One region of the Carnimonas bestiolae genome, then DNA from elsewhere that is predicted to be linked to it. Evidence: predicted binding sites of a transcription regulator. Region 1 holds the regulator's gene; the other holds the start of a gene.

Region 1 (7,652 bases):
ATCTCCGCGCGAGCGGCGCGGTTTGCGTAGCGCCAATTTCGATTCGGATGGCATCGCGACGCGCAATAACCGTTTCATTGAGCAGGGCACCTTGGCCCAATACCTGCTCTCTAGCTACAGCGCGCGTCGCCTTGGCCTAGCCACTACCGCTAACGCCGGCGGCGCGCGTAATGTACGCATCGAAGCGCCGTTTAGCCGCTATCAGGAATTGATTGGCAGCATTGAGCGTGGAGTGATTGTGACCGAGATGATGGGGCAAGGCGTGAACGCCGTCACTGGAGATTACTCTCGCGGTGCGGCGGGGTTTTGGGTCGAGCAGGGTGAAATCCAGTATCCCATCGAAGGTTTTACCGTGGCAGGCAATCTGCGGGAAATGTTCGCGCAGTTGAAAGCAGTGGGTGACGATGTCGACCAGCGCGGCAATATTCATAGCGGTAGCTGGTGGATCGACGGCATGACGGTGGCTGGCTAAGGCAGCGGGATGCGCAAAAACCCGCTTGGGATGAGAAGCCGTAGAGATAAAAAGGCGAGGTGAATACCTCGCCTTTTTTGTTGTCAGCTGCGCTGATCGTCGCGCTTCTGCTGGGCGTCGGGCGCTTCGCCGTCGGCCCATTCACCGGATTCGTAGTCGTAGTCGATCTCGTTGCCGTGCTCGTCGGTACGGCGGTACCACTCCGTCACTTTCTCGGAGGTGGAGTCGAAATCGGCACCGGCACCGCGTCCTTGTTCAGCGGGGGTGACTACCAGCTCGAAGTCGTCGCCGTGTTCCTCCAGCCCTTTGATCACCGCATTTTGCATCGCCTTGTTGGCGTACTTGAGGCGGATGGCCGCAGGATCGGTGGCCAGATCGCGCAGGAAGGCAACAGCGACGCCAATCAATACCACCGAAAACGGCAGCGCCACTAGAATGGTCAGGTTTTGCAGGCCAGTCAGCGCGGTTTCGCCGCCAACCAGCAGCATGACCACTGCGATGCCCATCATGCACAGTCCCCAGAACACCACGGTCAGCTTGCTGGGAGCAGGGTTGCCGCGCTCGGACAGCGTGCCCATTACCATCGATGCCGAGTCGGCTGAGGTGATAAAGAATACCGCCAGCACGAAAATCAGAATAAAAGGTGTAATGCTGCTCAAGGGCAACTGATTGAACAGTGCGAACAGCACGTGTTCGCTTGAGGCGTTGCCGTCGAAGCCGCTAATGCCGAGCTGACTGAAGATGATCGAGGTACCGCCGAACACGGTAAAGGCCAAAATCAGAATGAACGTCGGTGCGAGGGTAGTGGCTACCGCGAATTCACGAATGGTTCTGCCGCGCGAGATGCGTGCGATAAACATGCCCACAAAGGGCGTCCAGGCAATCCACCAGGCCCAGTAGAACGAGGTCCAGATGGCCTGGAATTGCACGGTGTCTTCACCCCACGAAAGGCCGCGGCTGGCCATATCGACCAGGCTGTCGAGGTAGGTAAGAATGCCGGCAGGAATCAGGTTGAGCAGAAACAGCGTAGGGCCGGTAATAAACACGAATACAATCAGGCCCAAGGTCAGCGAGATATTCAGGTTCGACAGGTAGCGAATGCCGCGGCCCACGCCTGATATCGCGCTAGTAATAAAGCACAGCGTGAGAACGGTAATGATCACGATCAGAATGGTGTTACTGATCTTGCCTGCGCCCGAGACGATCTCGATGCCCTGACTGATCTGGATCGCTGACAGCCCCAGCGTCGCAGCGGTGCCAAACAGCGTCGCAATGATCGCCATCATGTCGATCACCTTACCGGCCGCACCCTCGGTGTGATGCTGACCGAATAGCGGGCGGAACAGCGAGCTTACCAGCGATACACGTCCACGGCGGTAGGTGCTGTAGGCAAGCGCGCCACCAATCATGGCGTATAGCCCCCAGATCGACATTCCCCAATGGAAGTGCGACTGCGCCATGGCATGGTGGATGGCCGCAGGCGTTTGCGCCGCTACCGTATGAGGCGGTGGCGTCAGGTAATAGCTGAGCGGCTCTGATGGCCCGAAGAAGAAAATGCCCACACCGATACCGGCCCCGAACATCATCGCAATCCAAGCGAAGCGGCTGAACTCGGGCTCTTCATCGTCCTTGCCCAGCTTGATGTTGCCAAAGCGCGAGCAGGCCAGATACGCCATGACCGATAGGCCAAGGATCATTACCAGATTGAGCAGCCAGCCCAGATCGCGAATGGCCCACTTGAACATGCTGGAAGACACTTCACCGACCGAGTTGGGAGCGATAACGCCCCAACTGATAAAGGCCAGCATCAACAGCGCGGTAAGCGCGAACACCACTTTATCGAGGCGGAAGATATTACGCTGATCTTCAACGCTCAGCCCTGGCATCAGGCCCGGGTGCATATCATGCGGATAAAGGTTTTCTTCAGCAGTGGCTGAAGCGTCGGTGGTGGCGGTCGACGATGAGTGAGAGGAGGGTATGCCGGGCTCGTTTTCGCGGGAGGGCATCTGAATCCTTTGCTGGCTGATGGGTCGATGAGAGGGGCTGAGCTACGCATGGGAATAGCGTGCCAGTCTTCCCTGACAAGGGCGAATCTGCATGGACCCGGCTGATAGTAGGGGCAGCAGTCGGGTCGCACAAGCGTTTAAGGGTTCTATTATAGCGATATTAGGGCGCGAGGTGGGGGCCGCTGCTGCGCTGACCGTCAATTTGCTGCTGTAGCTCCAGCTGGCGATGACGCAGTCGCACCGAAGGATATTCGTTGGCGAAATGGTGCGCGAGCTGTTCTACCAGATAAACCGAACGGTGCTGCCCGCCGGTACAACCCACCGCCACGGTGAAGTAGCTGCGATGGGTAGAAAGGTAGCGTGGCAGCCAATGTTCCAGCCAGCGGCAAATGTCGTCGAACATTTCCTGCACTTCTTCCGACGCCGCCAAAAACTGCTGTACATCGGCATCACGACCGGTGGAGTCGCGCAGCGCTGGCTCCCAGTAGGGGTTAGGCAAGCAGCGAGCGTCGAATACCATGTCGGCATCGCGGGGAACGCCATGCTTGAAGCCGAAGGATTCGAAGCTGAGCGTGAGATGCGTTGAGGTATGGCGCGCGACCTGTTCGGCAATGCGTCCCCGTAGTTCGTGTACGGAAGTGGTCGATGTATCGATGACCAAATCCGCCATGTCACGCACCGGACTAAGATAGTGCTGCTCGGTTTCGATCGCCTCATCGAGCGTCATCTCGCTGTCACGGGTAAGCGGATGGCGGCGTCGAGTGGCGGAATAGCGCTCGAGCAACTGGTCGGAGTCGGCGGTGATGTACACCACCTGAATATCGATATCGCGGGGCTTCAGCAGTTCTATCAGTTCCGGCAGGCGGACCAGTGCGTTAGCGATATTGCGGGCATCGATGCTGACCGCCACCTTGTGGCGTGCCGGTGTTTGCGTTTCGAGTTCTTCGATCAACGCCCCCAGCAGCATGGCCGGTAAGTTGTCGATGGCATAAAAACCGAGATCCTCCAGCGCCTGCAGGGCAATTGACTTACCCGACCCTGAACGGCCGCTGATGATCACTAGTTGCATCATTCCAAGGATATCCTTGTATCGAGGCTTAAGGCTGTCGCCCGTACCGCACACGGCGGTGTGATAACACGTTGGTGCGACGGGCAGCGCCCATCATGCCATCTGAATACATCAGTAAAATGACGATTATGGGGAATTCTTAGGAATATTTTATTCCATGCGTCATTGGCTACGCAGATGAGCATGGTAAATGATGCTGGAAAGCGCCACTCGCCGTAAAGGTGGGGCGGGCGGCGCTATCACTGTGTGGAAACCCGCTGCCGCCGCTATGGTTGTTCTAGCGTGCAGCGGGCCTTTGTCGGGTGCGTTTAAACGCCAGCGGTGCCGGTACCTTTGGCGCGCGCCTGCGTCTTCTCTTTATGTTTGAGCAACTGGCGGTCGAGCTTGTCGGCCAGCGCATCGATGGCGGCATACATATCGTCGCTCTCGGCATTACCGTGCAGCTCTGCGCCGGCGATCTTTAGCGTGCTGGCGGCCTGCTTGCGCTCCTTCTCTACCGACAGCGTTACCTGTACCTGAGTAATGTTGTCGTAGTGGCGCGTTAGCCGTGTCAGTTTCTGATTCACATAGTCACGCAACGAATCGGTCAGTTCGATGTGGTGTCCGGTAATGTTCAGCGGCATGGCATGCCTCCTTGAGTCAGAATGATGACACTTCGAGTGTAGCCTTTTTGATTGACGAACCAAATAGATAACTGAGGGGAAATCAACGTTATGCAGAGAGCGATGAGAGCGCGGGGCTTGCGGCCTGAGTAGCGCTGGCCGCGGGGGTGCCGCCAGCAGCCCTTGGCACGGCCAAGGCTAGGTTAGCCCAGGCGCTTGCGCTCACTGGAAGGAGGGATGCCCATGGCTTCGCGGTATTTAGCGATGGTGCGGCGGGCGACGACCATGCCCTGATCGGCCAGCGCTGTGACCAGTTTCGCATCGGAGAGCGGGCGACGAGCGGGTTCTTCGCTGATCAGCTTTTTGATACGTGCACGGATAGCGGTACTGGCGTGACTATCGCCTTCCTTGCCCACCTGGCTAGAGAAGAAGTACTTCAGTTCGAACACGCCGCGCGGAGTGTGAATATATTTATTGGTAGTCACGCGCGAAATGGTCGATTCGTGCATTTCCACCGCTTCCGCGATGTCAGCTAGCACCAGTGGACGCATACCTTCCTCGCCGCGTGCGATGAAGTCGCGCTGACGCTGCATGATTTCGCAGCCCACGGTAAGCAAGGTTCGGTTGCGGCTCGAGAGACTCTTCAGCAGCCAGCGCGCTTCCTGTAGATGCTGCTTCAGGAAGGTGTTGTCGGCGCTTTTGTCGGCCCTTTTTATCAGGCTGGCGTAGTCGGGCTGAATACGTACGCGCGGCAGTGCTTCAGGATTCAGTTCGACCTGCCAGCCGCGCTGATGGTGATAACGCAGGGTCAGGTCGGGGATCACATAGGAAGACTGCGCACTCGCGTACTGATGGCCCGGATGGGGCGTTAGCGCACGCACCATCGCAATCACCTGATCGAGCTCCGGCGCGCTGAGATTCAGCCGACGTTGCAACAACTTGGTATCACAGGCCGCCAGCGCGTCCAGAAACTGGCGCACCAATCGGCGTGCTTGTGCCAGCAACGGCGTTTGCGGCGGCAACAGATCGAGCTGTAGCAGCAGACATTCCTGCAGATTGCGCGCAAATACCCCGGCGGGGTCAAGCTGCTGAAGGCGTGCCAGTACCTGTTCAGGCAGGGCGCGCTGATGCTCGTCAAGCGATACCACGTCACTGACGTCGTTAGGGTCGATGCGCAGATAGCCGTTTTCATCGAGCCCATCCAGATACACTTCGGCGATTTGCTGCTCAAGCGGGGAAAAATCGAGCAGCGATAGCTGCCACGCAAGGTGATCGACCAGACTCTCGCTGCTGCTGTCACGCTCGAAGTCGGCGGTTTCAGCGCCGCGCGACATCGACGAAAAATCGCCGAGACTGGCGTCCTGAAAGGTGTCGCTCCACTCATTGTCGAGCGTCAGCTCTTCAGGAATAGCATCGCTCCAGCTATCGTCGTCGGTTGCCTCAGGCTCGCTGGGCTCATCACCGAACTCTTCCTCAATGTCCAGCATCGGGTTGCTCTCCAACGCCGTTTGAATCTCCTGACGGAGTTCCAGCGTGGAAAGCTGCAATAGCTGAATAGCCTGCTGCAGCTGCGGCGTCATCGTTAGATGTGCGCCGGTGCGCAGTTGGAGGGAGGATTTCATCATCGGGAGAACCAGCGTTGTTCGTTCAGCAATGCCGTGCGCTGCAGAAGGTACAGCGCTACCGGTATTGATAACGCTACCTTTAGTGGGGCGCGTTGCGCAATAGCTGGTAGTAAATGATTAGCAATCCGCGTGCCATGTCGCAAGAAAGGTAACGCAGTGAGGGGGGTAGTATCAGGATGTTGCTAGCGCGGTGCGCCCGATCGGACATCGAAGCCGAGGCGCACCGTTGATTTGCAGAGCACGCCTTAGAGGCGGAAGTCCTGGCCTAGATAGATATCGCGAACGTGCTGGTTGGCCAAAATGCTGTGTGCATCACCCTCGGCGATAATCCGGCCCTCGCCGACAATGTAGGCGTTGTCGCAGATATCGAGAGTTTCGCGCACGTTGTGGTCGGTGATCAATACGCCGATGTTACGATCGCGCAGCTGGCGAACAATGCCTTTGATTTCGTTTACCGAAATGGGGTCGACCCCAGCGAAAGGCTCATCAAGCAGGACGAACGAGGGTTCGGTAGCCAGCGCGCGCGCAATCTCGACGCGGCGCCGCTCGCCGCCCGATAGGCTCATGCCCTTGTTGTCGCGGATGTGCTCGATGCTGAACTCGGAGAGCAGCTGATCGAGGCGCTGGCGCTGCTGCTGGCGGTCAAGATCCTTGCGTGTTTCAAGAATCGCCAAAATGTTATCGGCCACCGTCAGTTTGCGGAAGATCGAGGCTTCCTGCGGCAGATAGCCAATCCCTGCCCGCGAGCGCACGTGCATGGGGGCGTTGCTCAAATCGACATCGTCGATGCCAACCTTGCCTGCGTCCGCCTGAATCAGCCCCACGATCATGTAGAAGGAAGTGGTCTTGCCGGCACCATTAGGGCCCAGCAGTCCGACTACCTGTCCTTGGTCGATACTGACACTGATGTCCTGAACCACGCGGCGTTTTTTGAAGCTTTTCACCAAGTGGGTGGCGTGCAATGTTTTCATCAATCAGAGACTCCGCAATGCTCTAGCGCATTACTGCTGGTTTTTTTTCGGAGTGATGGTCATGTTGACGCGCCCTCCGGATGTGCTTTGCTGAGCGTCGCCCTTGGCGTTACCGCCGCCATTGGCGTTTACCTTACGTGAGTCGATGTAGTACTCCACGTAAGCACCGTGGAAGGTGTCGTTGCCGCGGTGCAGCTCAGCATTGCCCTGCATCACCATTTTGCGCTGGGGAATCAGATAGGTGATGGTCGAGGCCCAGCCGTGCATCTCTGGATCAGTTTGGGTCGCATCCTGCTTTATAAAGGCGCGCTTACCGCTGCTGCCGGTCGCCTTGGCGCGCGAGGCTTCACCGGTCTTGTTATCGCGATAAAGGTCGAGTCGCTGGGAATCGAGGGTCAGGTTGCCCTGGGTCACATGCACCGCGCCGGTATAGGTAGCAGTGCCTGCGCGGTCGTCAACGCTCAGGGTACTGGCCGACACATTGATTGGCTGGCTAGAGGTACTGGCCTGAGCGAGCGCCTGCGGTGCACAGATCACGCTGCCGAGCAGAGCACCGGCGGTGAGGACGGGAGCGATACGCCTTGTCAGGGTCATGGCCGAAAATCCTTGCGATAAGTCACGTAAAAAGGTCGATGTGCTGCTGGCAGTGGGGCGGTAAAGCAAACGCCGCAATGGTTGGACGTGGCGATAAACGCGCTCCCTAATGCCTGAAATTAGTGCCGATTAATGTTGCGGCATGAAGGTGCTGCTGATATTGCCTTCCAGCAGAGCGCGGCTGGTATCTGTCCAGGCCTGGAAGCGATTGCCACGGGTTTTCTGCTCACCCTGGAAGAAGTTCGATTCGCTATCGCTCCAGATACGCCCCTGCTCGCGGTTGTAATTGAGCGTATCAGTCGTCAATCTCCAC
Region 2 (7,652 bases), on a different contig from region 1:
CGCCGTCAACGCCTTCGGGAATATAAACACCGATCACATTATTCATGCGGTGAGCGCTGTCGCCGAACACCTTCAGCCCCAACCCTTGCACGCCAGCCAGCATGGCACCGCCGAATCGCTGGTGACGCGCCACTGCATTGTCCATCCCTTCGCTCGCCAGAATACGCGCGCACTCGTGCGCAGCGTAGAGCATGCTGGTCGCTTCGGTGTGGTGATTGAGACGTTTGTCACTCCAGTAGTCCAGCACCATCGCCAGATCGAAGTAGTTGGAGCGAATGCGCTCTGCGGCGCCTAGCTCATCGCCGGCCCCTGCAAGCCCTGCTTCCACGCTAGAGCGACGGCGGACGGCCTCAACCGCACGCGGGGAAAGGGAAATGGGCGAGCTACCGGCGGGGCCCGCCAGACACTTCTGCAAGCCAGCGGTTGCAACGTCTACCTGCCACTTGTCCATGGCGAAGGTGTTGCCTGCCAACGATGCCGTCACGTCGGTATAGAACAGCACGCCATAGCGCTGACAGATGTCGCCGATATCTTCGAGCGGCTGACACATCGTAGTCGAAGTATCACCATGCACCATCGCCAGCAGCGCAGGCTGGCACTCCTTGATGGCCGCTTCGATCTGCTCTGCAGTAAAGACGCTGCCCCACTCGATCTCGCGCGTAATCACCGTGGCCTGACAGCGCTCGGCAATCTCTTTCAGCAAGTGGCCAAAGCGGCCAAAAATCGGTACCAGCACCTTATCGCCGGGACGAATCAGCGACACCAATGCCGCCTCGATACCGGCTCTGGAGGTGCCGTCAATCAGCAGCGTGGCGTCATTGCGGGTAGCGAATACATCGCGGTACAGCGCCATGGTGTCGTTCATGTAGCCGGTCATGACGGGATCATATTGACCGATCAGCGGTGCGGACATGGCACGCAGTACGCGAGGGTCAGCATTGATGGGACCGGGCCCCATCAGCAGGCGGTGCGGCGGGTTAACGGCGGTGGAAGTCACTGGACGTTGGCTCCAAAGCTGGGCGAATGGCGGACACTTTTATGATTGGTTTTGTTTCAATATATACACCCAAGAAACATTTGTTTCAAACCGCCCGTTCTTACGATGTCGTTTAGCCTGTTCCAGCGGCACCATTCACCGACGCTGAGTGATCAGGCAGGGACGGCGGTGGCAGCAATACAAACCGCGCGAAGCCCTTCGTTAATGTCAGCATTGCCATCTTGCGACGGCTTACGCCTTGAATTTACTTCTGCCCAACCAGAAATACATCTGATAAGGCATTGAATGAAAGGAACATAATATGGCTACCCAATACAGCACCCAGGCGTGGCACTGGCAGCATGGCTCTACGCCTGCGAACCTAACGCTGCAACAGCTCGAGATACCGGCGCTGGAGGCCGATCAGGTGCTGGTGGAAAACGCCTACATCGGGCTGAATCCAGTGGATTGGAAAGTGCTGGAAACGCCCGAAGCACTGGGCGCTACCACAGACATGGTGCCGGGGCTGGATGGCGCAGGCACGATTGTGGCGGTCGGTGACCACGTGGACAGCAGTTTGGTTGGTCGTCGCGTGGCCTACCACACCAGCCTTGGCAGCAAAATCGGCAGTTTCTCCCAGCTAACCCCCGTGGATGCTCGCGCCACCATTGCCGTGCCCGATGAACTTGGACTGGATGTCGCGGCAGGTTTGCCCTGCACGGCGCTCACCGCATGGAACGCGCTGGATAAGCTGCCCAAGCGCGAAGGTGCCAAACTACTGATTGCCGGTGCCGGCGGCGGCGTTGGTCGCTATCTGGTACAGATAGCCGCTGCCAACGGTTATAACGTCACCACCCTGAGCCATCCGCGCCACTGGCAGCGACTCAAGCAGCACGGGGCTTCCACTACCCTGGAATCACTGCGTGAAGGCGAACAGTGGCAAGGAGATCGCGACTACTACGCCGCCGTCGATGCAGTTTCTCCAGAAAACGCCCGTGCGCTCACTGATGCGCTCGGTGCCAATGGGCATATTGTGACCATTCTCGGACGCCTGCCCGACTGGCCCAGCGCCCCCTTCGGGCGCTGCATTTCCATGCACGAAGTCGCACTGGGCGCGCTGCATGTTCATGGCAGCGACGCTGACTGGCAGCGCCTAAGCGCGGCCGGCCAGCAGCTGCTCAACGACATCAGCGCGCAGCGCATCGAGCCAGAGCCGCTGGTAATCGATGAGTTCGCCAACCTGCCGGTTCATCTTGAGGCGCTGAAAAACCGCGACTTCAGCGGCAAGGCACTGATTAAGGTGTAGTCCGAGTTCTGGACGCAAACTGCGCTGGCACATTAACGGATTAACAGCGCTAAGTGTTCTCTATCACCGCCATGACGCATTACGCCGCCATGGCGGTGATTTTTATGGCGTAGCGCCCGAGCCCAGTCTCATTCTGACGACTCACACGCGCTCCGCTCCCGAGCGGTTTGGCAGCGCGCGTCTTTCGCCGGACCGAACAATGGACAGGTGCAGCCACAGCAGCGCTAGCAGAGTAATCACGAATACCAGCATGAAGCAGCTTTGCCAGATCCCCATCAGCGAATTGAGCAAGCCGAACACAATGGGCAGGAAGAAACCGCCCAGACCGCCTACCATACCGACAATGCCGCCTACGGTGCCGACGCTTTCCGGGTAGTGTGCAGGGATATATTTGAAGACAGCGGCCATTCCCATCGACATGAAACAAGCCAGCACAAACAGCAGCACCAGCATCGGTATCAGCCCCATCGTCAGAGAGAAATCGATCGGGCCATCGACGCCCTGGATGCGGTAGCTGATCGGTGGGTAGCTCAACAGGAAGGCGCATACCAAACTGACGGACAGCGTCAGATACATCATCACGCGTGCGCCATAACGGTCGGAAAACCAGCCACCGATACCACGCCCTAAAGAGCCTGGAAGGGTGAATAACAGGGTAAGCAGTGAGGCGTTGGTCAATGACAGGCCGTAAATATTCATTAGCACCTGCGGCAGCCACAACGTGAGCGCGACAAAAGCCCCAAAGTTAACGAAGTAGAAAAACGAGAAGCGCCAGACGCGCAGGTCACGCAAAGGCGCCAAGCGTTCAGCGATAGTGGCCGAGACACCTTGATTACTGGGTGGATCGCGATCGATAGCGATAAATAGAATGCCCATCACGAGCAGACCTAACGCATAGATTTCTATCGTGCCGCGCCATCCAATCGCGTCTTGCAGCAGCGGACCCGCCAAATTATTCACTGCTGTACCGATCATCCCCATACCAAAGATGCCCAGCGCGGTGCCCTGCTCCTTCTTGTCGAACCATGACGACACGTGAGCAACGCCAACGGCGAAAGAGCCTCCGGCCAAGCCCAGCCCCAAGGCGATTAGCAGTAGCACGATATAGCTGGTGGTAAACAGCAGCAGATACACGAATACCGCACTGACCATTAGCGTAATGCTCATTATCAAGCGACCGCCAAAGCGCTCGGTAAGCATGCCGAGAAACGGACGGCTTACCGAGCCTGCCAGCACCGGGATAGCGATGAGAAAAGAGAGCTGAGAGGGGGTAAGTCCTAATTCCAGCTTCAGACTAACTCCCACGATCGATAGCAGCGTCCAAGCCGCAAAACATAGCGCAAAGGCCAGTGTAGAGAGCCATAGCGCTATAAAAGCCCGCGGGGGGTGATTGCCTTTGGCCATATCTTCCTCTTTTGTTATTGGATTTCACGATCAATGACATGCTGGCGTTGGTAACGCGATTATTTACCTACTAAATGTAGGGGTATTGGGCATCAGTTCGGCACAACAACGCTAACCTCGAGCATTCCGATTAGAAATCAGCGCGTTATAGACGGATGTTGGTTGCGTCGGGGCAATGTCGAAGCGAAGCTCGCCTTCGGACAGCGATAGTCAGCTCGCTCAGGTTAGCGTCAGGGCAACACCTCACCTATCAGCGCTAAACCAGGCACCTCAGCAGGACAACGTAACCGCGATATTTTGGCGCTTGCCGAACAGGGGCTGTGGGACCACGTTATTAGAGTTGTTAGTCCGCGCCCATTGTTGATAACGAGCCAAGGGCGAGTGATCCGAACGATCAACGCCGCCCTGGCCAAGAGACGACCATGCCGATAGCCGTTAAGAAGCATCGACATATCCCGAACTCTTAATTACATCTGAATATATCAAATTTCATGCTGCCGAACCGCCTGTTCGGCGGCATCTGCAGCAAAGATGAACGTATTTGCTAGATTCGCTTTTTTAATTCAACGGCTTATAGCTAATTCTCTCACAAATCACGCTGCTCTTTACCGCCATATCACCATTGAAACTTTCCTAAGCTCCTCTCTTTTATTTCATCTCTTCAGATAAATTCAAGCCTCAACCATTCATCCGTTAGGCCATTCCCTTGCTGCGAGCCCGAAGTAGCCCGCTAGACTAGCGCTTCTTCGGGCCCGAAGAATTCGTACTGAGCCTGATCTTCAGGCACCCCAAGCGCTTTCAGCGCGTTTTTGATAAACGCCATAAAGGGCGCTGGACCAAGGAAATAGACATCGACATCGCGGTCGGCGGGAAGCCATGCGCTTAGCTGCTCCTCAGTGGGGCGGCCGATTGCATCGGGCTGCGGTAGCTCGCTGGGCTGGCTGTGTTCGTACACCACGTGCAACTGGAAGTTGGCGTAGCGATCACGCCACTCCTCAAGCGTACGACGGAAGGCATCAGCGCTGGCGTTACGGGCGTAGTGGATGAACACGATATCGCGCTGACCGCGCTGTAGTTCGGCTTCTGCCATGCTCAGAGTAGGCGTGATACCAACGCCGCCACTGATGAATACCAAGGGGCGCTGAGCGTCATTGAGTACGAACTCGCCTGCCGGCGGGAACAGATCAAGCGTGTCGCCTTCACCGATGTGATCGTGAAGGAAATTGGACACCGCGCCCTGCCCTTCTCGCTTGATGCTCACGCGCAGGTTAGTGCCGTTGGGCGCCGATGAAATCGAATAGTTACGGCGGGACTCCTTGCCATCGATCACTACTCGCAGGCCGATAAACTGCCCTGGCTGGAAATCGATGATCGGCTTACCGTCCACCGGCTCGAGATAGAACGAAGTAATTTCGTCGCTTTCAGGCACCTTGCGCACTACTCGGAAGGCGCGATCACCCCGCCAGCCACCGGGCGCAGCCGCAAGCGCATCATACTGCTGCGCTTCAAGCCCGATAAGGATATCCGCCAACTGCTGATAGGCGGCTCCCCACGCCTCGATAACCTCATCGGTAGCTATCTCTTCTCCCAGCACGTCACGAATTGCCTGCAGCAAGCAGCTGCCAACAATAGGATAATGTTCTGGAAGCACCTGTAGCGCCACGTGCTTGCTTACGATGGTGCTCACCAAATGGGCATCCAGTTGCTCAAGATGATCGATATTTTTAGCGTACTGCAGCACTGCATTAGCCAAAGCGCGCGGCTGACGACCAGTGGCCTGGTTGGTTTGATTGAACAGCGGACGTACCTCGGGGTACCCCTCGAGCATGATGTGGTAAAAATGCGTGGCAAGCGTTTCGCCGCCGCTTTCGAGCAGCGGCACGGTGGACGCGATGATATTGCGCTGTTGCTGAGTCAACATGTTGGGTCTCCAATGAATAGAATCACGTTAGACAGAGCATGTTGCGTGCCAACTTTAAAAACTATATAAATCAATGAATTAAAAACACGACTATGTCAAAACGACATGTCAAAAAGACTCTTTTCGATATGACTTCAGTCAATAGGACCCAACACCAGCAATTGCTGCGCCAGCTCACGCCGCTACTTACCGACCTGAGCAGGGAGATGCCATTGCGCACGCGTTATCAGCGCTTGCTCGACGTGCTCAAGCAGGTGATTCCCTGTGAAGCAGCGGCGCTGCTGAAACTGGATGGCGAGACCTTGCAACCAATCGCAATAGATGGACTTGGCAAGGACACGCTGGGGCGGCGATTCGAGATCGCGCATCATCCAAGGCTTGCGCGCATCATCCGCGCCGAGGGCGCCTATTTGTTTCCGCCGGACTGCCCTCTGCCTGATCCTTACGACGGGCTCATCGACATGCAGCAAGGGCTAGTACACGACTGCATGGGCTGTGCCATCTACATCGATGACACGCTGTGGGGCGCGCTAACGATGGATTCACTCGAGGTCGGCAGTTTTTCAGCGTCGGATTTACCGGTGCTGGAAGCCTTCGCCTCGCTGGCGGCGGCCTCTATTTCGACAGCGCTGCATTTCGATGCTATTCGTCATCGTGCCAACGATCAGCAGCGCCGTGCCGAGGCCTATCGGCTGCAAGCCCACGATGCTGCGGGGCCTGTGCTCGATGGGCAAAGCAACGCCTTCCGCACGCTGCAAAAAAACATCGACCTGGTGGCCTCCAGCGACATGCCGGTGCTCATTACCGGCGAGTCCGGAGTTGGCAAGGAACTGGTCGCACGCGCGCTGCACGAGCGCTCACTGCGTGCCGATCAGCCGTTGGTCAGCCTCAACTGTGCCGCGTTGTCAGAGAACCTGATTGAGAGCGAACTGTTTGGTCATGTGCGCGGCGCTTTCTCGGGCGCCACTCAGGATCGCCCCGGCAAATTCCAGATGGCGAATAACGGTACGCTGCTGCTGGATGAAATTGGCGAGCTACCGTTAAGCGCTCAGGCCAAACTGCTGCGCGTGTTGCAGGAGGGCGAGCTACAGCGGGTGGGCTCGGACCGCGATCATCGTGTCGATGTGCGTATTTTGGCCGCTACCAACCGGAGTCTCGACGACGAGGTGAAAGCGGGACGCTTCCGCATGGATCTTTATCACCGCTTGAGCGTCTTCCCGCTGCATGTCCCGTCGCTGCGGGAACGCTGCGACGACATCTTGCCCTTGGCCGGCACCTTTGCGGAGGAGAACCGCACCCGTATGGCGCTACGAGCGCTGCGGTTTTCACCCGCCGCCCAACAGGCGCTGATCGACTACCCATGGCCTGGCAACGTGCGCGAACTTGAGCACAGCATTGCGCGTGCCGCCCTGATGGCAAGAAGCCATGCCGACAACAGCGGCGTGGTGACCATTACCGAGCGTGATCTCGGGCTACTGACTTCCCCCGCTACGCCAGATACTTCGCCATCACCGCAGAGCGAACCCCAGCAGACGCGCGGGCTACGTGATGCCGTCGACGACTTCCAGCGCCATCAGATTAGTCTTGCCATCGCACATGCCAACGGTAATATCTCCGCGGCAGCGCGGGCGTTGGCTGTGGATCGCGCTAATCTGGTACGTCTGGCAGGGCGTCTGGGCATTGCGCTGCCGGGCAAGAAGCGAGCGCCGGACAAATAATCGATGGCGGTCGCTGAAGTGCCTTCCGTCGCTTTAGCATTAACGTCCTCCGCTATCAGTGCCCCGCCTCTCTCGCTATTCACCGCTCGGACATTGCGATGTGTTCGCAATGACTATCGAGTAGGAAAGCGCTACCTCTCGTCCATAGCTGGCTCGCTGATAGCAACACCTTGGTTCGACCCCGACCACCTTCCCGATAGCGGCATTTCGCCCAGCCCGCAACGCGCCCATGCGCGTTATCAGCACGTCCTGACGTTCTTGCCACGCCTTCGCACACGCATGCCGCCGCATTCTACGCGGCCTCCCGTGGGCCTTGCTGTTTTATCT

What was found. Region 1 encodes sigma-54, which starts transcription at its own class of promoters, with help from an activator protein. Its sites were predicted from a motif close to TGGCACNNNNNTTGCTNT; they were not measured.
Region 2: hmpA (NO-inducible flavohemoprotein) is a predicted target of sigma-54. The motif match lies at 5,641-5,658, and genes of this name have one in related genera.

The regions. Positions count from the first base shown of each region.
Region 1 is NZ_JBPCZK010000001.1:649,402-657,053, reverse strand. Features, by position in the region: gene pmbA (metalloprotease PmbA) at 1-472, shown strand, start outside; gene R84865_RS03080 (BCCT family transporter) at 556-2,478, opposite strand; gene rapZ (RNase adapter RapZ) at 2,639-3,547, opposite strand; gene hpf (ribosome hibernation-promoting factor, HPF/YfiA family) at 3,856-4,170, opposite strand; gene R84865_RS03065 (RNA polymerase factor sigma-54) at 4,353-5,774, opposite strand; gene lptB (LPS export ABC transporter ATP-binding protein) at 6,020-6,745, opposite strand; gene lptA (lipopolysaccharide transport periplasmic protein LptA) at 6,776-7,339, opposite strand; gene lptC (LPS export ABC transporter periplasmic protein LptC) at 7,469-7,652, opposite strand, start outside.
Region 2 is NZ_JBPCZK010000005.1:67,060-74,711, reverse strand. Features, by position in the region: gene R84865_RS07775 (pyridoxal-phosphate-dependent aminotransferase family protein) at 1-997, opposite strand, end outside; gene R84865_RS07770 (alcohol dehydrogenase catalytic domain-containing protein) at 1,299-2,282, shown strand; gene R84865_RS07765 (MFS transporter) at 2,424-3,686, opposite strand; gene hmpA (NO-inducible flavohemoprotein) at 4,417-5,607, opposite strand; gene norR (nitric oxide reductase transcriptional regulator NorR) at 5,736-7,325, shown strand.